3 regions of the Neptuniibacter halophilus genome follow, and region 1 is predicted to be linked to each of the others. Evidence: predicted binding sites of a transcription regulator. Region 1 holds the regulator's gene; each other region holds the start of a gene.
What was found. The regulator PhoB, encoded in region 1, activates phosphate uptake and scavenging genes when phosphate is short. The targets are predictions, from matches to a motif close to TGTCATANNNNTGTCANA.
Positions count from the first base shown of each region.

Region 2: a site for PhoB is predicted at 2,301-2,318, ahead of QUD59_RS04950 (sigma-54 dependent transcriptional regulator). Genes of this name have one in related genera too.
Region 3: a site for PhoB is predicted at 1,988-2,005, ahead of QUD59_RS00815 (TIGR00153 family protein). Genes of this name have one in related genera too.

Region 1 covers NZ_AP027292.1:1,631,373-1,641,468, reverse strand. Annotated here, with positions in the region: gene hexR (transcriptional regulator HexR) at 1-202, opposite strand, end outside; gene QUD59_RS07630 (TRAP transporter substrate-binding protein) at 342-1,427, shown strand; gene QUD59_RS07625 (YjaG family protein) at 1,530-2,129, shown strand; gene QUD59_RS07620 (hypothetical protein) at 2,129-2,389, shown strand; gene QUD59_RS07615 (hypothetical protein) at 2,399-2,830, shown strand; gene QUD59_RS07610 (NADP-dependent oxidoreductase) at 2,876-3,817, opposite strand; gene QUD59_RS07605 (hypothetical protein) at 4,018-4,242, shown strand; gene cysZ (sulfate transporter CysZ) at 4,254-5,033, shown strand; gene phoR (phosphate regulon sensor histidine kinase PhoR) at 5,034-6,386, opposite strand; gene phoB (phosphate regulon transcriptional regulator PhoB) at 6,411-7,106, opposite strand; gene ubiA (4-hydroxybenzoate octaprenyltransferase) at 7,232-8,128, opposite strand; gene QUD59_RS07580 (chorismate--pyruvate lyase family protein) at 8,156-8,692, opposite strand; gene QUD59_RS07575 (DUF1415 domain-containing protein) at 8,786-9,370, shown strand; gene QUD59_RS07570 (LysR family transcriptional regulator) at 9,352-10,096, opposite strand, start outside.
Region 2 covers NZ_AP027292.1:1,059,167-1,069,262, forward strand. Annotated here, with positions in the region: gene QUD59_RS04945 (sensor histidine kinase) at 1-826, opposite strand, end outside; gene QUD59_RS04950 (sigma-54 dependent transcriptional regulator) at 827-2,245, opposite strand; gene rfbF (glucose-1-phosphate cytidylyltransferase) at 2,496-3,266, shown strand; gene rfbG (CDP-glucose 4,6-dehydratase) at 3,263-4,321, shown strand; gene rfbH (lipopolysaccharide biosynthesis protein RfbH) at 4,322-5,656, shown strand; gene QUD59_RS04970 (radical SAM/SPASM domain-containing protein) at 5,733-6,845, shown strand; gene QUD59_RS04975 (hypothetical protein) at 6,877-7,644, shown strand; gene QUD59_RS04980 (N-acetylneuraminate synthase family protein) at 7,671-9,185, shown strand; gene QUD59_RS04985 (thiamine pyrophosphate-binding protein) at 9,228-10,096, shown strand, end outside.
Region 3 covers NZ_AP027292.1:160,598-170,693, reverse strand. Annotated here, with positions in the region: gene QUD59_RS00830 (M48 family metalloprotease) at 1-744, shown strand, start outside; gene QUD59_RS00825 (GNAT family N-acetyltransferase) at 776-1,255, shown strand; gene QUD59_RS00820 (class I SAM-dependent methyltransferase) at 1,282-1,851, shown strand; gene QUD59_RS00815 (TIGR00153 family protein) at 2,090-2,773, shown strand; gene QUD59_RS00810 (inorganic phosphate transporter) at 2,792-4,057, shown strand; gene QUD59_RS00805 (aspartate kinase) at 4,230-5,663, shown strand; gene bluB (5,6-dimethylbenzimidazole synthase) at 5,744-6,433, shown strand; gene QUD59_RS00795 (hypothetical protein) at 6,551-7,690, shown strand; gene QUD59_RS00790 (peptidylprolyl isomerase) at 7,804-8,085, shown strand; gene QUD59_RS00785 (DUF1499 domain-containing protein) at 8,198-8,674, shown strand; gene QUD59_RS00780 (acetoacetate--CoA ligase) at 8,721-10,096, opposite strand, start outside.

The DNA.
Region 1 (10,096 bases):
CCTGAAAGCCATCGTAATTCAGAGCCCGGCAAAAGCGCACTACCGTCGGTTCGCTGACGTTAGCCTCGGATGCCAGGTCGACAATACGCATATGAATCACGTCATTGGCATGCGCCAGAACATAATCCGCGACCTTCTGCTCGGACTTTCTTAAGTTTTCGCGTGCTTCCGCAATGGACTTAAGCAGGTTGAACGAATTCAACACCTCACCTCGTACTTATGCTGATTCTACAGCGTAAAGTATAACAACCTTCTGCTATCCAGATCATCTACTGTGCTTAATTGCGGTGCGAAAGTGGCCATGTTATTTTCGTTGAAAAATAATAACTAAGGTCAGATTCGTGAAGCGTCGTCAATTTGTCAAAGGTGCTGGCGGGCTGTCACTGGCAGCCGGCCTGAGTGGCATGCCTGCTACGGCGGCGGCACAGCGCCCTGAATTCCGCTGGAAGATGGTCACCACCTGGCCGAAAAATTCGCCGGGCTTTGGCGTGTCGGCTGACTTTCTGGCCCGCCTGATAGAAGAGATGAGTGGCGGCCGGATCCGTATCACGGTGTATGGTGCCCGCGAACTGGTCGCCCCACTTCAGGTGTTTGATACCGTTGCCGACGGTGATGCTGAGATGGGCCATGGCGCGGCTTTTTACTGGGCCAGTAAGGTGCGTGCCGCGCAGTTTTTTGCGGCGGTACCTTTCGGTTTGAATGCCCAGGAGATGAACGCCTGGCTGTATAAGGGGGAAGGGCTCGAGCTCTGGCAGGAACTTTACGCTGAGTATGGCCTGCTGCCCTGGGCCTGTGGCAATACGGGTGTTCAGATGGGTGGCTGGTTCAATCGTGAAATCAATCGGATTGAAGATCTTCAGGGTCTGAAAATGCGCATTCCGGGTCTGGGTGGCGAAGTATTGCGACGTCATGGCACCCAGCCGGTCCTGCTTCCCGGTGGGGAGATCTTTGCAGCGTTGCAGCGGGGCGATATCGATGCCGCGGAATGGGCGGCTCCCTATAATGACTACGCGATGGGCCTGTATAAAGTGGCCCGCTATTATTATTACCCCGGCTGGCATGAACCCGGTGCGACACTGGAATGCCTCATCAATAAACAGGCAATGGAGCGCCTGCCTCAGGATCTGCAGCATATTGTGAAAAATGCCATGCGGGTAGCGAATCAGGATCTGCTGGCGGAATTGACGGCAAAAAATCATCGCGCCTTACTGCAACTGGTTAAAGTTCATAAGGTCGAACTCCGGCGTTTCCCGGAGGAAGTCCTGCAACAGTTAAAACAAACCTCCGATGAGGTGGTGCAGCAGGAACTGACCCGCGATCCCCGGGCGGTGAAAATCTTTGAATCCTATGATCGGTTCCGCCAGCAGGTCCGTGCCTGGCACGATGTATCCGAACTGGCCTACCTGCAGGCACGGGATCTGAGCTGAAGATTTTCTCCTCTGCTGTGGCCTGTGAGGGGCTGAATATTTCACTGCAATTGCCGATAAAACCGGTACAATAGCGACTTTCTAACAGATCTGGTGATGACCATGTCCGATCAGCGCTTCGATAAAGAGTTTTATGACCTGAAAGACTGGCAACTGGCGGCCTTTTGCGCGGCGGTCTCTGAGCGGATGTTCCCCAATTTTGCGTTGTTTGCCCGGCTGATGGAGTTTGGCGATGCGGCGAAGATGCGGCAGATTCTGGATGCGGTCTGGGATCACCTGAACAACACCGGTGCCAAGATGAACTTTGAGGTTCAGCTTGATAAGGTGGAAGCGAATATGCCGGATCTGGATGAGTTCGATCTTTACGGAGCGTCTCCGGCGCTGGATGCCATCGTTGCGCTGTATTCCACCCTCAACACTCTGATCGCAGCAGATGCCGGCGAAGTCATGAATGTCGCCAATGTCTCCCGGGAGTGCGTGGCGGGCTTTATTGAGCTGAACGCGGATGATCAGATCTCCGATGAAGAGCTGGTACGCTTTATCAACACGCACGAACTGATGCAGCAGGAAGACGATTTCCAGGCCGATATTCTGGAGATTATTCAGGATCAGATCCCACGTGGTGAAGCTTTGGCTGAGTTGCGTGAACTGGCGCACAACGACGGTTACAGCAACCTCGGCATTACCGACAGCGAGTCCTGATGCTCAGATTTGGACTGATTCTGCTGATCCTGCCGGCGCTGACCCTGATGGGGGTTTTCTTTGTCGAGCAGTCCGCTGTGGATGCCTGTCTGCAACAAGGCGGCTCGTTCGATTACAGCAACGATCAATGTGATATGCAGCAGAAACACCCGTTTCAGCCGCTGATGGCGCGCCACCCGCTTCTGGTGAATGGCAGTATGCTGCTTTCCGCGCTGGGCTTACTGTTCTGTATGAAGGGACTGCTCTGGCGGCCACGTTAAGGATAATCCATGGTTAAGAAAATCATCTTCGGCCTGTTACTGCTGCTGGCAGCGGGTATTTTTGTCGCCTGGTTGACTCAGGATCACTGGCTGCCGGGTTGGAATCAGGAGCTGGCTGAGCAGTCAGCAGAATACCGGGAGCGAGGTCTGGCGCTGGGTGCGCGCTCCGATCAGAGTGGCTGCTTCGAGGCGGTTCTGGAAAGCTTTGATCAGTGCTCCGGTTTTGCCTGTACCATCAATCATGGCAAGTACCTCAAGGCTTGTTGGGAAAAAGCAGAACCGACTGAGCATTTCTGTGATGAGGTGCCTGAATTTAAAGAGAAGCCCAGTGATGACGATAAAAGCTGGGCACGGCATGCCTGCTGGAGTCGCGATATACGGGGTGAGGGTTGCCGTTTGCTGATGCGTCAGCAACAGCAGCTCTGCTCCTCTCAACCCTAAAAAAAACGGGCCTGAAAAAGGCCCGTTTTTTGTTCCTGCGCTGGCTTAGCTGATCGTCAGAATCAGTTTGCCACGGGTACGACCGGTTTTGCTGGCTGCAAAGGCTTCGGCGGTTTTCTCCAGAGGGTAGGTCGCTGCGATCTGCAGTTGCAGTTTACGGTCAGCGTACAGGCCCGCGAGACGATCAAGCTGCTCGATATTATTCTCAACCCGGATCGGTTCCACTTTGACTTTCATTGCGCGGCCCGCTTCGATTACCTGATCTTTGGTAACGCTTGGCAGGGTCACCAGTGTGCCGCCCGGTTTCACACAACGCAGCGCGTCGACACCCACGTCACCGCCGATGCCATCAATCACCAGATCCACATTGTTGACGTGGTCGAGAATATTTTCGATGTGGTAATCGATCACCAGATCGGCGCCCAACTGCTTAAGGAACTCATGGTTCTCGGCTGATGCGGTGGTGATAACCCGCGCGCCCATCCACTTGGCCAACTGCACGGCGAGATGGCCTACGCCACCGGCACCGCCGAGAATCACCACCTGCTGCGAAGCGTGCAGGTGGCCTTTATCAAACAGTGCCTGCCATGCGGTGAGACCGGCCAGACTCAGGCCCGCTGCCGCTTCTGCCGGCAATCCCTGAGGCCGCAGGCTGATCTGGTCAGCCGGTGCGGTCAGATACTCAGCAAAGCATCCGGCGCGTTCCGGAAAGCGGATACAGCCAAAGACTTCATCGCCCGGGGTGAATTCACTGACGTCGGCCGCTACCGCTTCAATTGTGCCGGCAAACTCCCAGCCGGGTACAAAGGGCAGCTCGCCTATAAACGGAGCGGCACCACCACCGGCGCAGGTTTTCCAGTCAATGGGGTTAACCCCGGCAGCACGGTTCCGTACCAGCACTTCGCCGGGGTTAAGCTCAGGTTTAGCCAGTTCGGTATAATTTAGCGCGTCTTCGGCACCAAACTGACTGATCTGTATTGCTTTCATGGAGTACTCCAACAGCTATATTCAGGTTCAGCCGTGGGCGGGGCCATGGTTCTGATATCGTGTCTGATAAACCATGGCAGGGCAGCCGATTACAATGTTTTTTGGTAGGCTAGCTTCTTGTTTGCCCGCCGGGCTAAACATAGGGACCGGTAAGATTAAAACGGGTTCCCCGCTACTGGCAATAAGTAAAGGCGAATGTGATGTATCTGGCAATATTAGAACAGTTTTTATTTTGGGGTGGTCTGCTGGTGTTTCTGGTCTCTCTGGCGATGTACGCCGGACGAACCCGGGATTACCGCTCGCTGGTGGAATTCTGGAAGCCGACCATGGAGATGACGGTGCGTGAGTTCAGGGTTAACCGTGCGGGCCTGAGTATGATGGTCGCGGCGGTGGTGATCCGTCTGGTACTGTTTTTTATCTATTAATGTAGGTGGTTATGAAAGGAAATCCTGTACGTGGTGCGGGCTATCTTCTGCGTGGATTGCAGATGCTGCCCGATGCGCAAATCCGGCCCTTCGTGCTGGTGCCGCTGCTGACCAATATTCTGCTGTTTGTGGCGGCGATCTGGCTGCTGTTCAGTAACTTCACCGGTTGGGTCGATGCTCTGATCAGCCGTTTCCTGCCGGACTGGGAGTGGCTGCAGTTTCTGCATTACCTCCTCTGGCCGGTGCTGGCGCTGGTGGTGATTATCTTTGTGTACTACGGCTTCTCCGTGGTGGCGAATATCATTGCGGCACCGTTTAACGGTTTTCTGGCTGAGAAAGTTGAGAAGCGTCTGCGCGGTGATGTGATTACCGACGAGGGCTGGCAGGCTGTGCTGGCTTTGATTCCACGGGCAATCGGCCGGGAACTGGCGAAGCTGGGCTATTACCTGCCTCGCTTCCTGTTCTTGCTGGTGTTGTCGTTTATTCCGGTGATCAACCTGATCGCCCCGTTTCTCTGGCTGCTGTTCGGTGCCTGGATGATGGCGATTCAGTATTGCGACTACCCGATGGATAACAACAAAGTCAGCTTCAAAAATATGCGTGGCATGCTGAAGGCGGACCGGCTGACCTCAATCGGTTTTGGTGGTCTGGTGCAGGTGGGGATGATGGTGCCGCTGCTGAATCTGATCATCATGCCGGCGGCGGTGGTGGGTGCAACCATCTACTGGGTGGAAGCTTACGCTTCGCCGGAGAAAGTGCTTGATCAGGAACGCCTGGAACAGGGTTCCTGATCAGGATGCTACAGGAGGGTGGCCGGATTCTGACAGGTCATCCTCTGACTCATCCATATCAACGGCTTTAATCACCATCTCTTTCGGGAAATGACAGCTAAAGGTACTGCCTTTCCCGACCTTACTTTTGATCGTCAGTTGGCCGCCATGGCGAGCCAGTACATGCTTCACGATGGCCAGTCCTAACCCGGTACCGCCACTGGCGGAGGAGCGACTCTCATCGACCCGGTAGAAACGTTCTGTCAGGCGGGGCAGGTGGATTGATTCAATCCCGGGCCCATTATCCTTAACGGAGAAGTGACCGCCCTGATCATCTACCCACCAGGAAACTTTGATCTCTCCCTCAGCGGGTGTGTAACGGACTGCGTTGTAGACCAGATTGGAGAACGCGCTGTGCAGCTCGATCTCCTGACCGGTGAGGTCATAGTGGGTGTCCATGTCCAGCAGGAGTTTATGCTGTTTCTCCTGACCGAGCTGTTCAGCACCTTCAATAATATGCTGCAGGATACTATGGATCTGAATAGGTTGCTCATCGGAGATCTGATGGCTGGCTTCGAGCCTAGACAGCAGCAACAGATCTGAAACCAGATTTTCCATCCTTCTTGCCTGTTGTTGCATAGAGCCGAGGCCTCGCAGTAACGGCCGGGGCAGTTCCTGATCGAGGAAGGTCTCGAGATAACCGCGAATCACGGTCAGTGGTGTGCGCAGTTCGTGAGAGGCGTTGGCAACAAAGTCCTGACGGGTCTGCTCGAGACGGATCAGGCGGGAGACATCCCGTGCCACCAGCAACCGGTCGCCATCACCAAATCGTGTAATCTGGTACTGAATCTGAATATCGCTGTGTGCCGGTGAGGGCAGGGTGATCGGGTCATTATACTGGTCACGCTTAAAGTAGCGGATAAAGCGCGGATCACGTAGCAGGTTCATCACCGGTTTAGCCCGGTCGGTGCGGCTGTCGAGGCCTAACAGACGGTTCGCGGATTGGTTCCACCACTCCAGATTATTATTGCGGTCAATAATGACGACCGCATCCTGCAGGGCTGAGGAGGAATCCTGAAAACGGGTAATGACATTGCGCAGCGCCTGCTCCCGGGCAGCCTGACTGCGTTGTAACCGGGAAAGTTCGTCGAACAGTTCACCCCAGTGACCGGGTGCCTCCGGGGGTTCTTCGTTGCTGCTGTCGGCCTGAAACCAGCCCATCAGCCGATTGAACTGACGAATCTGATAAATAGCCCAGCCGAACAGGGCGATGGCGAGGATCCATCCCGGATAGCCAGCGATCAGCCCTATTGCGATAGCAACCCCACTCACCAGCAGCAGGCTGGTCAGCATTGAGTGGCGACTTTTGGTCATTGACGATCCTTGGTCTTAAAAACATCAAGCTACGTTGGAAGAGAAGCGGTATCCTGTTCCGCGAACTGTTTGTACCAGATAATCGTGACGCTCGCCAAGTGCTTTACGCAGGCGACGGATATGAACATCCACGGTACGCTCTTCAACATAGACATTTCCCCCCCAGACCATATCCAGCAACTGACTGCGGGAGTAGGCCCGATCCTGGTGGGTCATAAAAAACTGTAGCAGGCGAAACTCAGTGGGTCCCAGTTCAATGGGCGTGGCGTCTGAGGTGACCCGGTGTGAGATCGGATCTAGCGTCAGGCCGTCGACGCTGACCGGTTCCTCAATCCCTTTCGGCGTGGTACGACGCAGCACGGCTTTCAGGCGTGCGACCAGCTCGCGGGGGGAGAATGGCTTGGTAATGTAGTCATCAACACCCGCTTCCAGCCCTTTGATCTTGTTATCTTCATCGCCTTTGGCGGTGAGCATGATGATCGGGATATCCGCGGTGGTTTCGTCTTTACGCAGACGACGGGCAAATTCAATACCGCTGGCGCCGGGCATCATCCAGTCCAGCAGAACCATATCTGGCTTGTCATCCACGATCAGACCGTGCGCGGTGTTGGTGTTTTCGGCTTCCAGGCATTCATAACCGGCCATCTCAAGTGCAACGGCGATCATTTCGCGAATCGGCGCCTCGTCATCAACGATCAGTACGCGTTTGGATACAGACATGGTTTGATTGTCCTTGTTACTCTGTTTTTAAATGACGCGAATATTAGAAGACAATACTGTTACACAAATATGACAGATCGTAAGTATAGGCAATTTACTGCTCAAACAATAAGCAGTGGCGGGTTTCAGATCGCAGCCCGTAACCCATAATCTGCGGCCAGACCGATAAAAATCAGCAGGCCCGCGTAGTGATTGTTGAGGAACGCCCGGAAGCAGGGCTGACGCTCACGCTCGCGGATCAGCCATTGCTGATAGACAAACAGCCCTGATGCCGCTGCCAGTCCGAGATAGTAAGCCAGCCCCAGACCGACCTGAATGCCCACCAGAATCAGGGCCAGCAGGGTGGTGATCTGAAGCAGACCGATGATGACCTTATCGGCATCACCAAACAGAACGGCGGTGGATTTAACCCCGATTCTCAGGTCATCATCCCGGTCGACCATCGCATACATGGTGTCATAGGCAATGGTCCAGAGCAGCTTGGCGCAGTAGATCAGCCAGGCGATCGCAGGGACATCCCCTCCCACCGCAGAAAATGCCATCGGGATCGCCCAGCCAAATGCGGCCCCGAGCACTAACTGCGGCAGGTGAGTGTAGCGTTTCATAAACGGATAACAGGCTGCCAGCAGCAGCGCAGCAAAGGAGAGCAGCACGGTGTTCAGGTTGGTAAACAACACCAGAATAAACGCCAGCAACATCAGCCCGCTGAACAGCACAAGTGCCTCCCGTGCTGTGACTTCTCCAGAGGGGAGCGGTCGTCCCGCCGTCCGCTTAACATGACCATCGATTTTGCGGTCGGCAAAATCATTGATCACACAGCCGGCAGAGCGGGTAAGAAAGACCCCGAGGGTAAAAATGATCAGCAGGTCGAGCGGCGGCACGCCTTCGGCTGCGATCCACAGCGCCCAATAGGTTGGCCATAGCAAAAGATAGGTCCCGATCGGCTTTTCAACCCGCATCAGACGGCCGTAGGCCTTGAGTTTTTCCATGGGCGACAGGGATTGTGGCAGCGGTGCAGACATAATCAGGCTCAGCTTTATCGGTTGCGGCTATTTTACCTGCAGGAGTTCCGGCAGGAAAACCTCGGATACCAGAAGCGGTTGCCCCGCCAGATAGAACACAGAACGTCGTGCCCAGACCTGACGCCGGTCAGCTAACTGCAAACGGCTGATCTGCAGGGGGCCGCGACGCATTCCCGGAGTACTGAACAGCAAACTGCCCAGCGAGCGGTTACCCAGCAGCCGCAAGCGTCTTTGGGTGCCTCGCAGAGAGCTGAACGGGACCACGGTGCGGGCAAACACCCAGATCTGGTCACAACCGATCAGATGGACTTCACGCACCAGTGCTTTTCGTCGCGGCTTCAAGCCCAGCAGGCGGGCTTCGGAGCGGGTCGGCAGGGCGCTGCCCTGACTGACGACTTCAACGCGAAACTCACCGTTACTGAGGTTGACCAGACGCTGCGTCAGAGAGCCACTGTCAGTCAGCCAGGTGCGCAGATTGCGCGGGGCTACCTGAGCGTAGGGACGGCGGAAAGCGGTCCAGCGGGTGTCGAAGTTCTGACGAGTCAGGGCGGCTTTAACGGGCACGGTGCACAGTCCAGAAAAATGAAGCGGCTATGTTAGCAGAAACCGCATAGGGCTTCAGTAGGCAGCGAGACGCGGCTGGGGTACTATGCCGGGATGAAAACTGAGACCTTTGCATTTCCTGCCTCTGAGGCAAAATCGCTGACCCGCGACTGGGTTGAATCCATGGTTGTTGGCCTTAACCTGTGCCCGTTTGCCGCGCCTGAGGTGAAGAACCAGAGTATCCGTTATGCCCGGTCCGAAGCTGTGGCAGAAACCGCGGCGCTGGGGGACTTCCTGCAGGAGCTGGAGCGGATTCAGTCGTTGCCGGAGGCGGAGCTGTCGACCACGCTACTCTGCTTCAGTCACGGCTTTGCCGACTTTGAAGCCTTTCTCGATCTGCTGGATCTGTGTCAGGATGCGCTTGAGCAGGCGGGTCTGGAGGGGGTTTTCCAACTGGCCAGTTTCCACCCGGCTTACTGTTTTGCCGGGGTTGATCCGGATGATATTACCAACTGGACCAACCGGGCGCCGTTTCCCACCCTGCATCTTATCCGCGAGGGGCAGATGGCCCGGGTGCTGGTGCATTACAAGAACCCGGATGAGATCCCTGAGCGGAACATGGCGCTGATGGAGCAACTCGGGCGTGAAGGTCTGATCGAACGTTTTCCGCCACTGGCCCGTTACTGGCCGGAGAGCTGAGCTTCTATCTGCAATAAACGCGCTTTCAGGCGTGGTGTAACCCAGTCGATAAACACTTTGCTCCGTGACGAGAGAAGGCGGCTGTGGGGGTAAACCAGACTGACCGGCAGAGGCGGGCGCTCATATTTGTGTAAGACACTGATCAGGTCGCCCCGGCTGATGGCAGGCGCGACCTGATAGCTGAGGAACTGACCAAATCCCAGCCCCTCTATACACGCATCCAATGCTGTTTCGACATGATTCGTCCTGAAGCGCCCGCTGACCTGAATACGTTTCAGTTGCGAGCCTTCCTTGAAGCTCCACTGCCGTTGGTTACGGATTGCAGTTAACTGAATGCAGTTAAGGCTTTCCAGCGCATCAGGCTGCTCTGGCGTACCGCTCCGGTTCAGCAATTCCGGGCTGGCGCATACCATATTGCGCAGTTCGCCCACCTGTTTGGCGATCAGGCTTGAATCAGGTAACTGGCCAATACGCAGCGCGATATCCATCCCTTCCTCAAGCAGGTCAACCACGCGGTCGAGCAGAACCAGCTCTACCTGCATGCTCGGGAACTCTTCAAGAAAAAGGTTGATCAGTGGGCTGAGATGGCGACGGCCAAAGGTCTGCGGAGCGGTGATCTTCAATACACCGCGGGGGGAGCTCTGTCGCTGGGTGAGGGCACTTTCAGCGTCTTCGATCTCCAGCAGAATCTGGCGGCAGCGCTGGCTGTATTCATAGCCCTCTTCG
Region 2 (10,096 bases), 570 kb from region 1:
CTTTTCCGGTTGCCTGCAGAGCATTCTCAATCAGGTTCATGCAGACGCCGAGCAATGCTTCACGGTTGCATTGAATCAGGTAATCCTGCGCCTGATTGATGCAATCACAATCGGCATCGTAATTCACCAGAGGCAGGTCCAGCATATCCTCCAGCTCAGCCAGAAAGCGCTGCGTGGTCATCTGGTCATCCAGACGCATCTCGCCGCGGGCAAAGATCAGCATATCCCGCACCTGCTGCTCCAGATTTGCCAGACGGGATTTGACCTTACGTGCAAATTTCTGCCGTTGCTCCTGCTGCAGATCAGGGCGCATTAAATGATCCACATACAGCAAGGCTGCAGACAGTGGCGTACGGATCTGATGCGCCAGCGAGGCCATCATACGCCCCATTTCAGAGAGGCGCTGATAGTGAGATAACCGCCCCTGCAACAGCCGGGTTTCGGTCTGGTCGGTCAACAGGACTAACTGCCCCGGCTCATGATCCATCGCCCGGGTCATTAAACTGACGCGCCGGCCATTTTTCAGGGAGACCTCATGACCATCATCACTGCGCGGCGCAAAGCTGCGCTCAATCACCTCGAACCAGCGCTCCCCCTGCAACGGTTCACCGAGAAATGCCACCGCCGCCGGATTGGCTTCGGCGACCACCCCGGAACCGTCGATCAGAACAACCCCGGCCGGCAACACGCCAAGCAGGTGCTGATAGCGATCACTTAAGGTATGCGCAACCGGTGAATGTTCACGGCTGGCCAACTCAGCTTTAAGCGCCTGCAGCTCAGACTCGAGCTCACGGATCCGCTGCTGATCACTGTTTTCTGTATTCATTTACTTACGTTGAATCCCGTACTTACGCATTTTTTCCACCAGAGTGGTTCGCCGGATCTGCAACAGCTCCGCTGCCCGGGCCACCACATTATTAGCGGCATTCAGGGCCTGATCGATCAGACTGCGTTCAATTGATTCAAGATGCGACTTCAAGTCTAGACCGCTCTTCGGCAGGTGATCCAGAAGCGGGGCCTCCGTCACCTGCGGCATCGTGGCAGATTCCATATCATCTGTCCGGTAACGCTCCGGATCAGGCTCTGCAACATGCCGGAATCGCTCCGGCAACTCGCTGACCCCCACCACCCCGTTCGGGTACAGAATAGCTAACCGTTCTATCAGATTGGCCAGCTCACGGACATTCCCCGGCCATGGATGTTGCGCCAGAGACTCAATCGCACTCGGCTGCAGTCTTACCGAATCAAAGCCCTGCTGCTTAACGCGTTCTATCAACTCCTGCAGCAAAACAGGCAGATCTTCCGTGCGCTCGCGCAGAGGCGGCATCTCGATAGGAAATACATTCAGGCGGTAGTAAAGATCTTCGCGGAACTCTCCCGCCTCGATCATCTGCTCCAGATCTTTATGCGTGGCGGCAATCACCCGGATATCCGCCTCCAGCGTTTTAGTCCCACCAATGCGCTCAAACTTCCGTTCCTGCAATACCCGCAGCAGCTTGACCTGCATCGGCAGCGGCATATCACCGATCTCATCCAGAAACAGAGTGCCCCCCTGGGCCAGCTCAAAGCGCCCCGGACGGCTGGAAACAGCACCGGTAAAGGCCCCTTTTTCATGGCCGAAGAGCTCGCTCTCTAAAAGATCCGCCGGAATCGCTCCACAGTTAATCGGAACAAACGGCCCGGCCTTACGCACCGAGTGGTCATGCAGGTTGCGTGCAACTACCTCTTTGCCGGTACCGGACTCACCGGTGATCATGACATTCACATCGCGTCCGGCCACCTGCGCCATCGCCTGACGAACCCTGAGCATTGGCTGACTGCAACCGACCAGACTGGAAAACAACTGATCCGCAGCATCCGGCGCGATACCGGCACTGATCTGCTGTTTCACTAACTGGGCCCGATGCAACATATCCTGCAACTGCTGGTAATTGAACGGAATGGGCAACTCACCGAGCAGCAGTGATTTAAGCTCTGCGGGCAACTCTTCCACTTCCGCCCACTCGCCCAGCGTCACCACCGCCGCAGCCGGCACCTTCTGCTGCAACTCACGGATCAGTTTTTCCAGCGAGATTGGCAACTGACTCTGCCCCAGCAGCACCAGATCAGCAGGTACAGGCTCGCTGGCAGATTGCAGCCAATCCACAAAACCAAAGAATTCGCAGGATTGATCGAGAAACGTCAGCGCGGACTGAATCAACTCCCGCCGACTTAAATCATCATCAATGACCAGAACAGAGGACATAAGCGTAAACCGGATATTTTCTATTGCCGGTAATAGTTACGTGCATCGACAGGAATGTCAATAAACCGTCATCAGATAAGACTCAACAATTTTGACGGCATTTTTTTGACTTGCAGGAATATATCTCTATTATGAGCTGACAACAGGAAAGGCTAAACCGATAAAGCAAATAAATACTTTAGAGCTAAGTACAGGCGCCGAAAAACTAACTATGGCGATTATTTTCTTTGCAGCCCAGGACGATAGATAAATGAAAGCAGTCATCCTCGCAGGCGGACTTGGCACCCGAATATCTGAAGAAACACATCTGAAGCCTAAACCGATGATTCAGATCGGCGGAAAGCCCATCCTGTGGCATATAATGAAGATCTACTCAGCTCACGGCATCAATGACTTCATCATCTGCTGCGGCTATAAGGGCTATATCATCAAAGAGTATTTTGCCAACTACTTCCTTCATATGTCCGATGTCACCTTTGATATGCGCTCTAATGAGATGGAAGTACATCATCGCTTTGCCGAACCCTGGAAAGTCACGCTTGTCGACACTGGCGCCAATACCATGACCGGCGGACGACTTAAACGGGTTTCAGAGTATCTGAAGGACGAAGAAGCCTTCTGCTTCACCTACGGTGATGGTGTCAGCGATGTAAATATCTCCGACCTGATCAAATTCCATAAACAGAAAGGTGTAAAAGCTACGCTGACAGCAGCTATTCCTCCAGGCCGTTTCGGCGCCCTGAATCTGCACGGAGACATGGTCAATCGTTTCCAGGAAAAGCCCAAAGGCGATGGTTCCATGATCAATGGAGGCTTCTTCGTGCTCTCTCCCGATGTTCTGGACTACATCGAAGGCGACCACACCACCTGGGAAGACGAACCTGTCGGTCGACTCGCAGAAGAGGGGCAACTGGCAGCATTCAAACACGATGGCTTCTGGCAACCGATGGATACGTTGCGTGATCACACCGTTCTGCAAAACCTCTGGGAGAAAGGAAACGCTCCGTGGAAGATCTGGTGATAGACCAAAACTTCTGGCACCAGCGCAAGGTATTCATAACCGGGCATACAGGCTTCAAAGGCGGCTGGCTGGGGCTATGGCTGAAAAAATTGGGGGCACAGGTAACAGGTTATGCACTTCAGCCTGATACCACACCGAACCTTTTCAGCCTGCTGGGCTGCCAGCAGGTGTGTGACCGGTCCATCATTGCTGACATTCGTGATCTGTCTGCTCTCAAACAAGCCCTCATCCAGTCTGAAGCCGAGATTGTCTTTCATCTGGCCGCGCAGCCCCTGGTCCGAAGAAGCTACGCCGACCCCATAGAAACGTTCTCGACTAATATAATAGGCACCGCCAATCTGCTAGAAGCAGTACGTCAGGCCCCCACGGTCCTATCGGTTATCAATGTTACCTCTGATAAATGCTATGAAAACCAAGGCTTCAGCCGAGGTTATATTGAAACCGATCCGATGGGGGGCCATGACCCTTACAGCGCCAGTAAAGGTTGCTCAGAACTGATTACCAGCGCCTATCAGCGCTCCTACCTGCAGGATCAAGGCATTTCGGTCGCCAGTGCCAGAGCCGGCAATGTAATGGGTGGTGGCGACTGGTCCGGTGACCGGCTTCTCCCGGATGCGATACGGGCTTTTTCAGAGGGGCACCCCTTACACCTTCGCGCGCCTGGCTCCATTCGCCCCTGGCAGCATGTGCTCGAGCCTCTCGCCGGCTATCTCCTTCTGGGACAGAAAATTGATGCGACCTCCACAGCGCAAACTGGCTGGAACTTCGGCCCGGATGAGTCCGGTGCCGCATCGGTAGAATCAGTGATTGAACTGGCAGCCGAGGCATGGGGAAACGGCGCCGCTTATACCGTTGCAGATCGGGCCCCTGATCTGCATGAAGCAGCCGTTCTGGTACTGGACAGCAGCGCAGCTAAACTACATCTCGGATGGCAACCGAAACTGACACTGCGTGAAAGCATCCGGTACACTATCGACTGGTATAAAGCTTTCTTTTCAGAAAAAGACCTGCTCCAACTCAGCCATCAACAGATAGATGAATATTCATCCCGATAAATGCATAAACTAGACGAAATACGAAATAACATTTCAGCGTTGGTAACTGAGTATGCCGAGCACGCGTTTGCTGACAAGGAATTTATCCCCGGCATTACTCCGATTCCCCCTTCAGGTAAACTACTGGGTGAAGCAGAGCTTCAGAACCTGGTGTCAGCATCACTCGATGGCTGGCTCACCACAGGTCGTTTCAATGAACAGTTTGAGACCCAGCTCGCCGACTACCTTCAGGTGAAACATGTCCTGACCACAAACTCGGGTTCATCAGCCAACCTGCTGGCCTTCTCAGCATTGACCTCACCACGACTGGGTGAAAGAGCACTGCAACCAGGGGATGAAGTCATCACCGTAGCTGCCGGATTTCCGACAACGGTAAATCCCATTCTGCAGTACGGCATGATCCCGGTATTCGTAGATATCGATATCCCTACCTACAACATCAATCCAGACCGGATTGAAGCAGCCATCAGCAACAAGACCCGGGCGATAGTTCTGGCACATACGCTGGGAAATACATTCAATATTGACCGTGTCAGGCAACTGGCAGATCGTTATAACCTCTGGCTGATAGAAGATAGCTGTGATGCGCTCGGCTCCGAGTACAACAGCTCAGATCCCGATCTTGGCCAACGCAAAGCCGGCACCTTCGGTGATATCGGTACTCTGAGTTTTTACCCTGCACACCATATCACAATGGGGGAAGGTGGGGCGGTATTCACCAATAACGGTAAGCTGAAGGCCATTATAGAGTCGTTTCGTGACTGGGGACGTGATTGCTTCTGCGCCCCGGGTCAGGATAACACCTGCGGCAAACGCTTTTGTCGCCAGCAAGGCAATCTTCCCCACGGTTATGACCACAAATATGTATACAGCCACCTGGGATACAATCTGAAAATTACCGATATGCAAGCCGCATGCGGATTGGCGCAACTAAACCGAATCGAAGAGTTCACTCGCCGCCGAAAAGAGAACTTTGCGTTTCTCCATGCCGCCCTGAAACCGAGTGAAACCAGCCTGATACTGCCGGAAGCGACCCCGGGAGCAACGCCATCATGGTTTGGCTTCCCGATCACGCTGAGGCAGAACGCTCCCATCAACCGGCTGGAGCTATTACAGACGCTGGATCAGAGAAACATCGGCACACGTTTACTGTTTGCAGGAAACCTGACCTGCCAGCCCTATATGCAGGGAAGATCATTTCGGGTTTCAGATTCACTGAAGAATACCGATATAGTAATGAAAGACACCTTCTGGATAGGCGTGCAGCCCGCCCTCAGCGAAGAGATGTTGAGTTACGTCGCAGCAACGATCAATGACCTGGTCAAACCCGACTGAATCATTGCCCGTTTATAAAATAACCTCCGGGATGCAGCCCCAGAATAACAAAACAGATAATTCAGGAGATGGTGTGATGTCTTCACTACCAGCTACTTCAGATCCTGCCCTGACCGCAGGAGAACAAGCCAAACGCAACGATCTCGCAGCACGTAAGCCCTACGTGGCAGAGAAACTGGCAAAAATCAGCGACATGGAAGCTCGCGGAGAGATCAGCCCGATCATCCGCCTTGAAAAAAGCTATCTCTGCAACTTCCGCTGTACGCACTGTTCCGCCGAATATTACATGGACCGGCATCTTAATAAGATTCATCATATCCAGGACGACCGTCGTAAGATCGACCTTGAGGCTGTGAGAAAACTTTCCGATGAAGCAGACCAACTGGGTCTGGCCCGCTTTGTAATCACAGGCGGCGAACCGCTGGTTATGAAAGATTTCGATGAAGTCGTTGCGGCAATCGATCCGGACAAGCACTACATCATTACTGATACCAACGGCTGGTTTCTGGATGATGAACGAGCCCGCCACCTGAAAGAGATTGGCGTGGAAAAAGTACAGCTCTCTCTGGATAGCATGATCGAGGAAGAGCACGACAACTTCCGCAACAAACCCGGCTCATATAAACGGGTGATGCGTGCGATAGATGCTTCAGTTAAAGCCGGCCTGAATCTGATTCTCTCCACCGTACTGGTTAAGGGGCGGGCTAAAACGGCTGAATTCCGGGAAATGTGCCAGTTTGCGACCGACAAAGGTATTGGCCTGTATGTTTCCTACGCTAAACCTACCGGTTCCTGTACAGAGCACCCGGAATTTGTCATCGAAAAAGAAGATGCAGATATCCTCCGGGAGCTGGAAAAAGAGTACAACGTCTTTTCTCATATGACACCCTCTTATGGCTCCTTTAAAGGCTGCATTACAGTCAAAGGCATTATAACAGTGACCTCAACCGGAGAGATCACGCCCTGTCCATACATCGACATGTCCCTCGGCAATATCTTTCAGACACCGCTGAAAGAAATCCTCGACCGGGGTATGCGTAACCCATGGTTAGGACCACACCGTCCTGACTGTCTGATAGGCGAAGATCCGGCGTTCATTAAAAAACATACGGAAATCACCTCGCGCTATAAAACCTTACCCGTTCCCTGGGGCGAAGGCTTTTCTGATTCAGACAGCCTGACGGACTAGCTCCACGTACATCGATTTTTCAGGAACCGTTATGACTGTATTATTCGATCCAAACGGGCGCTGTATTCCAGGCCCGGTAAAAGCCAAAGTTCAGCCAAAAGTGAGAAGGTATTTTCGCTGCGAACAACCCGAGTATTCGCTTCAGGACATCTATGAGCGCAGCGCCCGGTTCATTGGAGAGCTAACCCTGACCGAAGCCGAATTTGAACAACAGGTTACCCGGTTGATGAGCGACCTCAAGGGAGACCCGCAACTGGTTGACCTGCTTTCCGGTCCGGTTATCCCCTTCATACTCCCCAAACATGCCCGCGAAGATATCGGCACACTGCTACAACAGAAATACCTGCCCGCGGTCGCCAGCGCTTTTGGGCATGCCTATCCGGATTATGAGTTTGTTGACCACAATAAAACACCGCTCGCCGGGCGCTTGCGACCGGCCGCGAACACCGGTCACCAGGAACTACTGCAGCGTCAGGCAGATCGGGATCTGGTTGGTCTCTACTGCCCGGCGATGGACGGATATTCTCTCGGGGCAGCACGTGAGCAGATAAGCCTTCTGCCTCAGCACTTCAGTCTGGCCGGTGCTGCAGACACCTGTGCGGCACTGGTAGCTTGCCCCGGCCTGCTGATGCGAGAAGACGGCTACACACCCTTACTCTGGTTCGGCGCACTCGAAACAGATGATCCAAATGAAGGTTTTCACCTTGAAGCCTATGGCTACAACCTGAACTTCAATCGCCGGATGCATCTTGGCAATGCTGATGAATACTGGGCCAATGGCCTGGTGTACTGTAAGTAACTGAATCTGATTATTGAGCGGTAAACATGAAGCAATTACCCCTGGATAAACCCCTTATCGTACTGGAAATGGCTAACAACCATATGGGTGATCTGGCACATGGTCTGAAGATGATTGACACTTTTGCCGAGGTCTGTAAAAAATTCCCGTTCAGGTTCGCAATCAAGCTCCAGTACCGTCAGATGGACAGCTTTATCCACCCTGATTATCAAGACCGGATGGATCTGAAGTATGTTAAGCGCTTTATGGAAACCCGGCTGACCCGTGAACAGTTCGAACAGATCATAGCGCGTATCAAACAAGCCGGTTTTCTGACCATGTGCACTCCGTTTGACAGTGAATCTGTACCTCTGATTGTTGAACAGCAATTTGATATCATCAAAATCGCCAGTTGCTCCTTTACTGACTGGCCACTGCTGGAAACAATCGCGGCCACCGATTTACCGGTGATCGCCTCTGCCGCTGCAGCCAGCGCCGAAGAGCTGGATAACGTGGTTACATTTCTGAGTAATCGGAACAAGTCGTTCGCCCTGAACCACTGCGTCGCGGAATACCCGACACCACCTGAAAAAATACAGCTTAATCAGATCGACTATCTGCGCACCCGTTACCCGGAAGTACCCATTGGCTATTCCACCCACGAACCCCCCTCCTTTACCGGATCAATTGCCATGGCAGTGGCTAAGGGAGCGATGCTGTTTGAACGCCACGTGGCACTACCCAGTGAGCAGTATCAACCAAATGACTATTCAGCTACTCCGGAGCAACTGATCGCATGGCTTAGCACTATAGAGCAGGCTTTTACCCTTTGCGGTCAGCGGGCAGACATACGCGTAACACCTCCACAAGAAGAGATCGACAGCCTCCGAGCGCTGCGACGCGGCGCTTATCTGAAACAGGATATTCCCGCCGGTAAGGCAATCAGCGAAGCGGATATCTACTTCGCCATCCCCTGTCAGGCAGGACAAATTACCGCTAACGACTGGTCTAAGTACGTACATCGACAGAGCACTTCGGCTATAAAGGCCAACGCTCCATTGCTTAACTCTAATTCAGAACAGAGCAATACCCGAGACCGGATTCTGGCCATCGTAGGACAGGTAAAAGCCGTTCTGAATGAAGGCAGTATTACGGTCCCCCCCGAAGCCGCTCTGGAGATTTCACATCATTACGGCGAAGACCGGTTTGATGATTTCGGGGCAGCCATGATCACAGTAATGAATCGCCAGTACTGTAAGAAGCTGATTATTCTGCTTCCGGGACAACAGCACCCGGAGCACTTGCATAAACGTAAAGATGAAACCTTTTATGTCCTCAGCGGTGAAATTACAGTGAACCTGGATGGAAAGGCCCAGCAACTGAAATCGGGTGAAATGATCACCGTACCCGCCCATACCCAACACAGCTTCAGCTCCGAGACAGGGGCGGTATTTGAAGAGATCTCGACCCGTCACTTTCAGGATGATTCGTTCTACAGTGACGACAGCATTTTGCAAAATCCGCAACGTAAGACCTATCTGAAGTATTGGCAGAACCTATAACTACACCCTTTAACGACTGTATTGCAGAGTAAGAACAGCATTATGAACAGGAAAATCCGGCTCGCCGATTATGTGTTTCAATTTTTAGCCGAGAAGAACAGCGAGCATGTATTCCTGCTACCCGGCGGTGGCGCCATGCATCTGGTGGATGCAGCAGGACAAACTGAAGGACTCAGTGTTATTCCCTGCCACCATGAGCAAGCTGCCGGCATTTCCGCAGAAGCTCACGGCCGGATCAAAGGGAGGCCCGGCGTAGCGCTGGTAACCACCGGCCCCGGGGCCACTAACATTGTTACTCCGGTTGCCGGTGCCTGGATTGAGTCTGTGCCCATGATTATCATCTCCGGACAGGCTAAACGCGCTGATCTGATCGGTGACAGCGGGGTACGCCAGAAAGGCGTACAGGAAGTGAACATTGTTGAGATGGTCAAATCTGTCACTAAGTATGCCGTGACAATCACCGAGCCCATGCAGATCAGGCAGCACCTTGAACAAGCCTGGCATCTGGCCACCAGTGGACGACAAGGCCCTGTCTGGCTCGATATCCCGCTGGATGTTCAGGCCAGCATGATAGAGACAGAACAGTTAGAAGGCTGGCAGGCACCACCGGAATTGGTTTCTTATCAAACTGATCTGGCTTGTGACAGCATTATCAATCAGCTCAGCAAAGCTCATCGGCCATTACTGATGATCGGTCACGGCGTCCGCCTCTCCGGTGCCGCTGATATCCTGCAAGCTCTTTATGAGCGCCTGAAAATCCCGGTCGCCACGACCTGGAACGCCATGGACATGATCCCCTACGATCACCCGCTTAACGCCGGGAAACCGGGATCTGTCGCACTGCGTGGCGCTAACTTCGCGGTACAGAACTGCGACCTCCTGATTGCAATAGGCGCAAGACTTGATCCGGT
Region 3 (10,096 bases), 1.5 Mb from region 1:
TCTGATCTGTTTGAGAAATCGCTGGATGAGGAGGTGAGTCTGGGGCAGGAGGTCAGTGGTGTCCTTTTGCGGGATCAGAATCTTTACAACGTTGCTGAGGTTCAGCGCTATGTCAGTTCCGTCGGCCTGTGGCTGGCACTGCACAGTGAGAGAACAGAAGTGCCGTGGAAGTTTGCGGTGATCCGGGATGACAGTTTCAATGCCTACGCGACCCCCGGAGGGTACATCTACATTACCAGTGGCACGCTGGAGCAACTCGACAGCGAAGCGGAACTGGCAGGGGTTTTAGCCCATGAGATCGCCCATGTGGTAGAGAAACATCACCTGCAGGCAATTCAGAAAGAGGCCCGGGTAGGCATTGCGGCGGATCTGGCAAAATTCCTCCGCGACAGTCAGCGCGATACCAAACAGCATAATGAGATGTTTGCCGGTATGAGCCCGGAAGCAAAATTGCTGCAGTCGGTTCAGGATATTTACAGTGATGGTCTGGCCCGTGAAGACGAGCTGGCGGCGGATCGTCTCGGGATGCTGATCGCAGCACGGGCCGGTTATGACCCGATGGCCTATATCACCGTGTTGCAGAAGATCGACTCGCGCAGTCAGGACAGTTACTTCTGGGAGCGCTTTAATAAACGCCACCCTTCGGCGACCGATCGGCTGGAAGCACTGGAAGCGATCGCCGCAGCTCTGTCCCCGCTGCGCGGTAAAGTGCTTAATCAGCGCTATGCCGACATGATAAAGTAGCCGCTTTAATCACCGCGATTGAGTGCCTGTTGTGCAAGAGACCGATTCTGTTGAAGTGATGTCCGCAGAGGATATACCCCGGGTGCTGGAACACTGGTGTCAGTTAAACCGGGAGTTGCCGGCGCATCACTTCCAGCCGTTCGGAACGCCGCTTGAAGAGGGGCAGCGCGAACGCCTGCAGCACACACTGCAACAGTGTGCGGCACGGGATGATGCTGTCATTCTGCTGGCCAGTGCGGGCGGGAAACTGGGTTCCATTGCAGTCATACTGAATCAACACACCGGTTTCAGCAAACCGCACAGCGGTGTGATCTTTAATCTCTGGATAGAACCTGAGTACCGTCGCCGGGGGCTGGGCAGTGAGTTGGTTGCCGCTGCCAGCGACTGGCTGCGCGCGCAGGGGGCAACCTCCGCGCAGGTTGGCTGGCATCCGGATAACCGGGCGGCGGACCTGTTCTGGAAGCAGCTCGGTTTTCGTAACTACGAAGTGATTGCCGCCAAACCTCTCTGATATCAATAACCTGAGCACAGGAATCTATGTCTAAAGCAGAACAGAAGTGGGATCAGCGTTATCTTGAAAAAGGCGATCAACTGCCTCAGGTACCGGAATCGTTGATGGAGCACTATACCGATCTGAAGCCGGGGCGGGTGCTGGATCTGGCAGCAGGCGATGGCGCCGTCAGTCTGTTTCTGGCGGATAAAGGGTTCCGCCTTGCGGCTGTCGATATCTCTTCGGTAGGGCTGCAGCGACTGGCATCCCATCTCGGGGCCCGCGGCTACCATGCCGAGTTGTTTCAGCAGGATCTTGAATCGGTGGATTGCTCATTAGAGGAGCTGGGTCTGTTCGATTCGATTGTTATCCTGCGTTACAAGCCGGCAGACCGCCTCTGGCCCCAACTGATCAAAGCACTGCGCCCCGGTGGCCGCTTGTTGATTACCACCTTTAATCTGGCGCACCATCGGCGAACGGGCTTTTCAAAACGATTCTGTCTGCAGCCGAACGAACTGCTGGCGCGTTTTACCGGGCTGCGATTATGTTGCCTTGAGAGCGATACCCATCAGTCGGGTATGGATCTCTATCTGTTTGAGAAAAGAGATGAATCCTGAACCGCTGTGTTTAAAATATTTCGAACATCAATGTATATACAAAGTTATACATCTGATTTACAAGGGATATTTGTGGTACAGCAGAAAAATAGATCGAACTCAATATTTCATTTTTTTTACCGAAAAATGACGAATTTGTAACAAAACTGTAATTACTTGGCTTAATAATTCCGTCATAATTCGCCCGCCTGAACAGCAGCGTTGTTCAAAAATCATCCTAAATTTTAAGGTGTGTTAAATGGTGTCCACCAACAACCCGTTTTTGCAGATGTTTGCACGTTCTCCGTTCAAACCCATGCAGGAACACATCGCTAAAGCGCAGGAATGTGCTGTTGAGCTGATCCCGTTTATGGAAGCGGTTATTGCCAATGACTGGAACGAAGCTTCCAGCGTACAGGCAAGAATCGCTGTTCTGGAGGGTGAAGCGGATGCAATGAAGAAAGATATCCGCCAGAGCCTGCCAAAAAGTATTTTTCTGCCGGTACCGCGTACCGATCTGCTCGAAGTTGTACGGATGCAGGATAAGATCGCTAACCGTGCCAAAGATATCGCAGGTCTGATGCTGGGACGTCAGATGCAGATTCCTGAGTCGATTCAGTCGGATATGCAGGATTTTGTGCGTATGGCCCTGAATACATCAGAACAGGCGCTGACAGCATTGCAGGAACTGGACGAACTGGTTAACAGTGGCTTCGGTGGCCACGAAACGGATGTCATTGAAAAGATGCTGGTTCGCCTCGACGAACTGGAGCATCGCACCGATGAACATGAGCGTGCTATCCGCGCGAAACTGTTCGCTATTGAGAAGGAACTCCCACCGGTGGACGTGATGTTCCTCTATCAGGTGATCAGGCTGATCGGCGACCTGGCTGATCGTTCTCAACAGGTTGGTAGCCGACTTCAGCTACTGGTAGCCCGCTAAATGTTTCGGTAAACGCTCATGGAAATTATTGCTCAGTACGGCGATATCATCGTCATCCTCGCATGTGTTTTTGGTTTCTTTATGGCCTGGGGTGTGGGGGCTAACGATGTCGCCAACGCGATGGGAACCTCAGTAGGTTCTAAAGCATTAACCCTGAAGCAGGCGATCATGATCGCCATCATCTTTGAATTCCTCGGTGCCTATCTGGCCGGTGGTGCAGTAACCTCCACCATCCGTAAAGGCATTATTGACCCGGGTCTGTTAAGTGGAACACCTGAATTACTGGTGTTCGGCATGATGGCCTCTCTGCTGGCAGCCGGTATCTGGTTGCTGGTGGCGACTCACTTTGGCTGGCCGGTTTCCACTACCCACTCCATTGTGGGCGCGATCGTTGGTTTTGCTGCTGTGGGCATCTCGATGGATGCAGTTAACTGGGGCAAAGTCAGTAAGATTGTTGCAAGCTGGGTGGTTTCACCCGTGACCGCCGGTATTATCGCTTTCTTCCTGTTCCGCAGTGTACAGAAGCTGGTACTGGATACTGACAAGCCTTTCGAAAACGCCAAGCGCTACATTCCGGGTTATATCTTCCTGGTGGGCTTTATCGTAGCGATGGTGACGTTTACCAAAGGCTTGAAGCATGTTGGTCTGCACCTGAGCTGGGGTGAAAGTGCGCTGGCATCGGTCGCTATCGGTGTTGTGATCATGGCAATCGGTGTGCAGATGCTGAAGAAGATCAGCCCGGATGTTGATGCGGATCGCGAACACCACTTCACCAGCGTTGAAAAATTGTTCGGTATCCTGATGATGTTTACCGCCTGTGCCATGGCCTTTGCTCACGGTTCTAACGATGTGGCGAATGCGGTGGGGCCGCTGGCGGCGATTGTCGGTGTGGTCAGTGCAGGTGGTGAAGTGGCGCAGAAATCTGCCATGCCGGCCTGGATCCTGCTGCTGGGTGGTGGCGGTATCGTTGCCGGTCTGGTGATGTACGGTCACAAAGTGATTGCAACGGTGGGTACCAATATCACTGAGCTGACTCCGAGCCGTGGTTTTGCTGCGACTCTGGCGGCTGCCGCGACAGTGGTGGTGGCTTCAGGTACGGGTCTGCCGATCTCTACCACGCACACCCTGGTGGGTGCGGTACTGGGTGTTGGTATTGCCCGGGGTATGGCGGCACTGAACCTGCGTATTGTCGGTACGATCTTCGTATCCTGGGTGGTAACGCTGCCTGCAGGTGCCGGTCTGGCAATCATCTTCTTCTTTATGTTTAAAGGTATGTTCAGCTAAAACGGCTGAGCTTTACCCGAAAAAGCCCTGCAATGTTGCCATTGCGGGGCTTTTTTTATCTCTAAAACTAATTAATGTGGTCACAATTTCATCATATTAGGGTAAAATTTCCGCCCCAATTTTTCTGTCAGGGTCGGGGCTCTGGCAACGATTAAGTTAATCCGGAAAGAAGATGCATACAGTTGAGAAGATCGGCGGCACTTCCATGAGTCGCTTTGAGGAATTGATGGACACCATTCTGGTGGGTAAGCGCACCACACCTGAAGAACTGTATAACCGAATTTTTGTGGTATCTGCCTACGGCGGTATTACCAACTATCTTCTGGAGCACAAGAAAACCGGTGAGCCGGGTGTTTATGCCCGTTTTGCCAACGCCGAAAGCGAAGAAGCCTGGGTTGAAGAGCTGAACAAGGTTCAGGCGCGGATGGAAGAGATCAACGCTGAACTGTTCCCGGATGCTGAGTTTGAACGCAATGCCGCCGACAGTTTCGTGATTGAACGTCTGAACGATGTCCGTGACTGCATGAAGAGTCTGCACCACCTCTGCACCTATGGTCACTTCCAGTTGGAAGAGCACCTGATGAAGGTGCGTGAAATGCTCGCCTCTATCGGTGAAGCGCACAGTGCATACAACTCTGTACTGGCGCTGCGTAAAGCCGGAATCAACGCCCGTTTCGTGGATCTGACCGGCTGGCATATGGATCAGCCGCTGCCGTTTGAAGAGATGGTTCAACTGCAGTTTGAAGGCGTTGAGATCGACAAAGAGATGGTGATCGCGACCGGTTACACGCACTGCGCCGAAGGCCTGATGAAAACGTTTGACCGGGGTTACAGTGAGATGACCTTCAGCATGATTGCCACCGTAACCGGCGCTGCTGAAGCGATTATCCACAAAGAGTACCACCTGAGCTCGGCGGATCCGATGCTGGTTGGCCCGGAAAATGTGGTGACCATCGGTGCGACCAACTACGATGTGGCGGATCAGCTATCTAATCTGGGGATGGAAGCGATCCACCCTAAGGCAGCTAAAGGTCTGCGTCGTAACGGTGTGAAACTGCGGGTTAAAAACGCGTTTGAGCCAGAACATGAAGGAACCACCATCAGTCAGGATTACCACAGCGATACGCCACGGGTAGAGATCGTTGCCGGGCGTAAGGATGTGTTTGGCATTGAGATCTTCGATCAGGAGATGCTGGGCGATGCGGAGTACGATATCGAGATCTCCAAGCTGCTGGCCAAACTGAAACTCTACGTGGTGAATAAAGACGCTGATGCTAACAGTATCACCTACTACGTGGGTGGTTCCCGTAAGATGGTGAACCGCGCTGCACGGCTGATGGAAGATATGTACCCGGAAGGTCAGATTCAGTTGCATAATCTGGCGATTGTTTCTGCCATCGGCTCGCATATGAAAGTGAAGGGCATTCTGGCCCGTACCGTCAGTGCGCTGGCTGAGGCCGGTATCAATGTGATGGCGCTGCACCAGTCAATCCGTCAGGTGGAGATGCAGTGTGTGGTCTCAGAAGATGATTACGAAAAAGCGATTATCGCGCTGCACGCCGCCCTGATTGAAAAAGCGGGGCAGGATATCGGCACCGCCGCCTGATGTGCAGACCCTGAGCCCGCCCAGTGCGGGCTTTTTATTATCGAGTTTGTATCGACTGAACAAAGGGGCTTTAGCCATACATGAGCGCTGACAACCAAAACCGTACTCAGTCCGATATTGATGAGCTGACCCGGCAGCACTTTTATCAGGTTCTCTACGGGCGTCGTGATGTACGCAGTCAGTTTCTGTCGAAGCCTGTCGGGGACGAGGTGCTGACGAATATTCTGCATGCCGCGCACCACGCACCGTCGGTAGGGCTTTCCCAGCCCTGGAACTTTATCCTGATTCGGGATCAGGAGAAGCGTAAGCAGATACATGCGGCCTTTGAGCAGGCCAATCGTGAGGCGGCTGAGATGTTCAGTGGTGCACGCCGTGAGCAGTATCAGGGGCTTAAGCTTCAGGGGATTCTCGATGCGCCGCTGAATATCTGCATTACCTGCGACCGTAAACGGGGTGGTCCGGTTATTCTGGGGAAAACCCATCAGCCGGAAATGGATCTGTACAGTACCGTCTGCGCCGTACAGAACCTGTGGCTGGCAGCCCGGGCAGAAAATGTCGGGGTTGGCTGGGTCTCGATCATCGACCGGGATACGCTGGCACAACGGCTGGAATTGCCAGAGGGTGTCGTGCCGGTAGCCTACCTGTGTGTTGGCTATGTTTCTGAATTTCTGGAAAAACCTGAGCTGGAACTGGCCAACTGGGAGAAGCGCAAGCAACTGGAACAGATGGTATTCAGTGAAAAATGGGGGCAACCAGCACAGTCTGACTGAAACTGAGGATTGCTCATACTGAGCCTTTGTGGTGAAAAAATAACCTATAGTGCATGTATCCCTGTTTAAACATTGTCTGTTTAAACCGCACTCAGGTAGACCGCAGGGAGGTTCGATATGCGTTTCGTCCTCAGTATTACTGCCGTTTTATCTCTGCTTGCTTTCTACCCGCCGGTCATACAGGCACTGGAAGTCAGCGATACAAGCGATCAGTATGCCGACACTTTACACCAGCTCACTGTCCGGTTAGCACCCGACCTTAAGCAGCTTCCGGCTCTGCAACAGCAGCGTCTGGCTGATGTGAAAATCCGCCTTGCAGATCATCCGCGCGGGTTGCCCATGGCATTGGCACTGCCGGGTGATGCGCCGCAAATTCTGATCAGTGAACAATTCCTTGATGGCCTGTCGCACTATATTGAAGTCTACCTGCTGGCTCGTGAGCGTCAGCAGCCGCAGTGGATAGAGCAGTATTTCAGTCAGTATTTCTGGAACCGTCACCCGGACTCCGCAGCGGCACCGGTTAAATCACCCTGGCAGCTATTTGCCGTTGGGCAGGAAGAGCAGGCGCAGCTTTTAGCGGAAAAGCAGCGTTTGTTTCTCAGTGTATTGCAGGATGTACTGCTGCATGAGATGGGGCATCACGCCATGGATGCGTTCTATCATTTCCGGGCCAGCAGTATTGTCCGGGAAGAGGGGGAGCGTAAAGCGGATGAGTGGGCGGAGCATTTCCGCGCCCACTATCTTGATGGCGAAAACCCCTTGGGCCGGATGCTGGTCATTGCTTTTATCTTCGAACAGGACCGCTGGGCTATGCTCTCGGGGGATGGTTACTATCCGCGATTGCTGGCTGCGGTGATACAGCATATGCCGGATCACTGCGCTGAACTGAGCCGCGCTGAGCAGATCCGGCTCTGTAGCCGTTTGCGCAACGATATTGATGATTATATGAGTAACCAGATCGAAACCGCTTATCTGGAGCGGATCGAGGCGGGTGAGCCATTCGCCGGGTTTCCGATGGGGCAGATCCAACTGGCCAAAAGCAATTTTGTCGATGCCTGTCACTATTTTAATGAAAGCCTGATCTATGGGCAGGTTGCGCGAGCCGCCAGTTATGTGGGCTGGTGCTATCAGAAAGGTTATCTGGAGCCGTCACCGCCGGATGCGCAGGTACTGGCACTGATCCATTCCCGCAATGGCAGTGGTTATGGTTTCAGCGATAAGCGGCAACAGGGGTTATACCTGCTGAGTCAGAATTAAACGCTGGTTCAGGCAACTAAGCTGAACAGGTTTGGGCTGTCAGCCATTTTCACCTACAATGTACCACCGGCCCGCATCAGGGCCGTTCATCTATCTGAACCGGAGTAAAAAATATGGCACGTGCAACCGCTCGACACATCCTGGTAGACACCGAAGCTCAGTGTGAACAACTGAAGACAGATATTGCTGCTGGTCTTGATTTTGCTGAAGCCGCACGTCAGCACTCCAACTGCCCGTCCGGTGCGCAGGGCGGTGATCTGGGTTCATTTGGTCGTGGTCAGATGGTACCTGAGTTTGATCAGGCAGTATTTACCGGTGAAGTAGGTGCGGTGCAGGGACCGATCAAAACTCAGTTCGGTTATCACCTGCTGGAAGTTACCAGTCGCGAAGACTAAGAAACCTCAAAGCAAGCCCTGAAGGTGCTCCGCAGGCTTCAGGGCTTGTTTGCAGATTCCTGCGCCCGCAAGGGCTGGCTGTTGTTTTATGCAAAGAAAATGGATTCGCTGTATGCAATGGATTGGTTTGCTGCTGCCAGTCGCAATTTTTTTACTGTTCTGGCTGCTGGCTATCTCCTCCCGGGAAGGGCGTGCGATTGGTCTGACTGAGGGGCGGCTTGCGGGGTGCCCGAATAAGGCAAACTGTGTTTGTTCCGAACCCGATACCCGGCCTGAATCTTTCATCGCGCCCCTGCAACTTCCCGAATCTGTGGACTCGGCCGAGCAGGTCATGCCGCCCCTGGTCGCACTGATCGAACAGGCCGGTGGTCGGGTTGAGATCAGATCGGATCTTTATCTGGCGGCGGTGTTTAAAAGCCGGTTTTTCGGTTTTGTGGATGACCTTGAGGTCAGGCTGGATCTGGCAGAGCGGCAGTTACACTTCCGCTCTGCATCCCGGGTCGGGCATTCTGATTTTGGCGTCAACCGTAAACGGGTTGAGCAGTTACAGCAAAAGCTCGCTGTGGCGTCAGGCTCAGGCTCAGGCTAAGCCGGCAAGCAACGCCCTGCAACGAATACCGTCGCAGGGCATGGGTTCAGCTCTGTAGCTGTGGCAGGTTGGCAAACAGCTCCAGTGCCTGCGGATTGGCCAGTGCATCTTTGTTGGTCACGGTCTCACCCAGTACCACTTTACGTACCGCAAGCTCCACGATCTTTCCGCTGATGGTACGGGGAATGTCGGCGACCTGAATAATCAGCGCCGGTACATGGCGGGGCGTTGTGTTGGCGCGGATGGTCTGTTTTATCCGTGTACTCAGTTCATCATCCAGTGTGAAGCCCGGTTTCAGGACGACAAACAGAATCACCCGGGTATCATCTTTCCACGGCTGGCCGATGCAGATCGATTCCTGTACCTCATCCACCTTTTCTACCTGACGGTAGATCTCCGCAGTACCGATACGAACCCCGCCCGGGTTCAGCACTGCATCAGAGCGGCCATGAATAATCACGCCCCCATGGGCGGTCAGTTCACCGTAATCACCGTGTGCCCAGATATTATCGAACTGAGCGAAGTAGGCGCTGCGATACTTCTCGCCGCTTTCATCAGCCCAGAAACCGATCGGCATCGACGGGAAGGGGCTGCGGCAGACCAGTTCGCCTTTCTGCTCGCGAATCTCCTGACCCTGATCATCAAAGATGGCGACATCCATGCCCAGTCCGCGGCACTGCAGCTCGCCGGTGTAAACCGGCAGCATCGGGCAGCCCAGAGCAAAACAGGAAAGAATATCGGTACCGCCGGAGATAGAGGCCAGCAGCAGATCGGCTTTAATATCCCGGTAGACGTATTCAAAGCTCTCATGGGCCAGTGGTGAGCCGGTGGAGAGCACTGCACGCAGATCGCTCAGATCGTGACTGCTGCCCGGTTTGTTGCCGGCTTTTTCCAGCGCGGCAATATACTTGGCGCTGGTGCCGAACACGCTGATTTTTTCCTGTTCAGCAATGTCCCATAGCACCGAAGGCGAGGGGGCAAACGGCGAGCCGTCAAACAGGACCAGAGTACAGCCGCAGGCGATCCCGCTGACCAGCCAGTTCCACATCATCCAGCCGCAGGTCGTGTAATAGAACAGCTTGTCTTCGCGGCGTATATCCGTGTGTAACTGATGTTCTTTCAGGTGCTGCAGCAGGGTGCCGCCGACACTGTGGACAATGCATTTGGGTGTGCCGGTCGTGCCGGAAGAGTACATGATATAGAGCGGTGCGGAGAACTCTACAGGCTCGAAGCTTACTTCGGTGGCGCTGGTGTCAACGAATGCATCCAGCCAGCAGGCATGACGCACGTCGGTGATCGTTTCGTTTTGTCCCAGATAGGGCACAAATACCACCTGTTCCGTGGAGTCTAGCTGAGCCGCGATCTTCTCCACTTTTTCGATGCAGTCGATCTTTTTACCGTTATAGAGGTAGGCAGGGATCG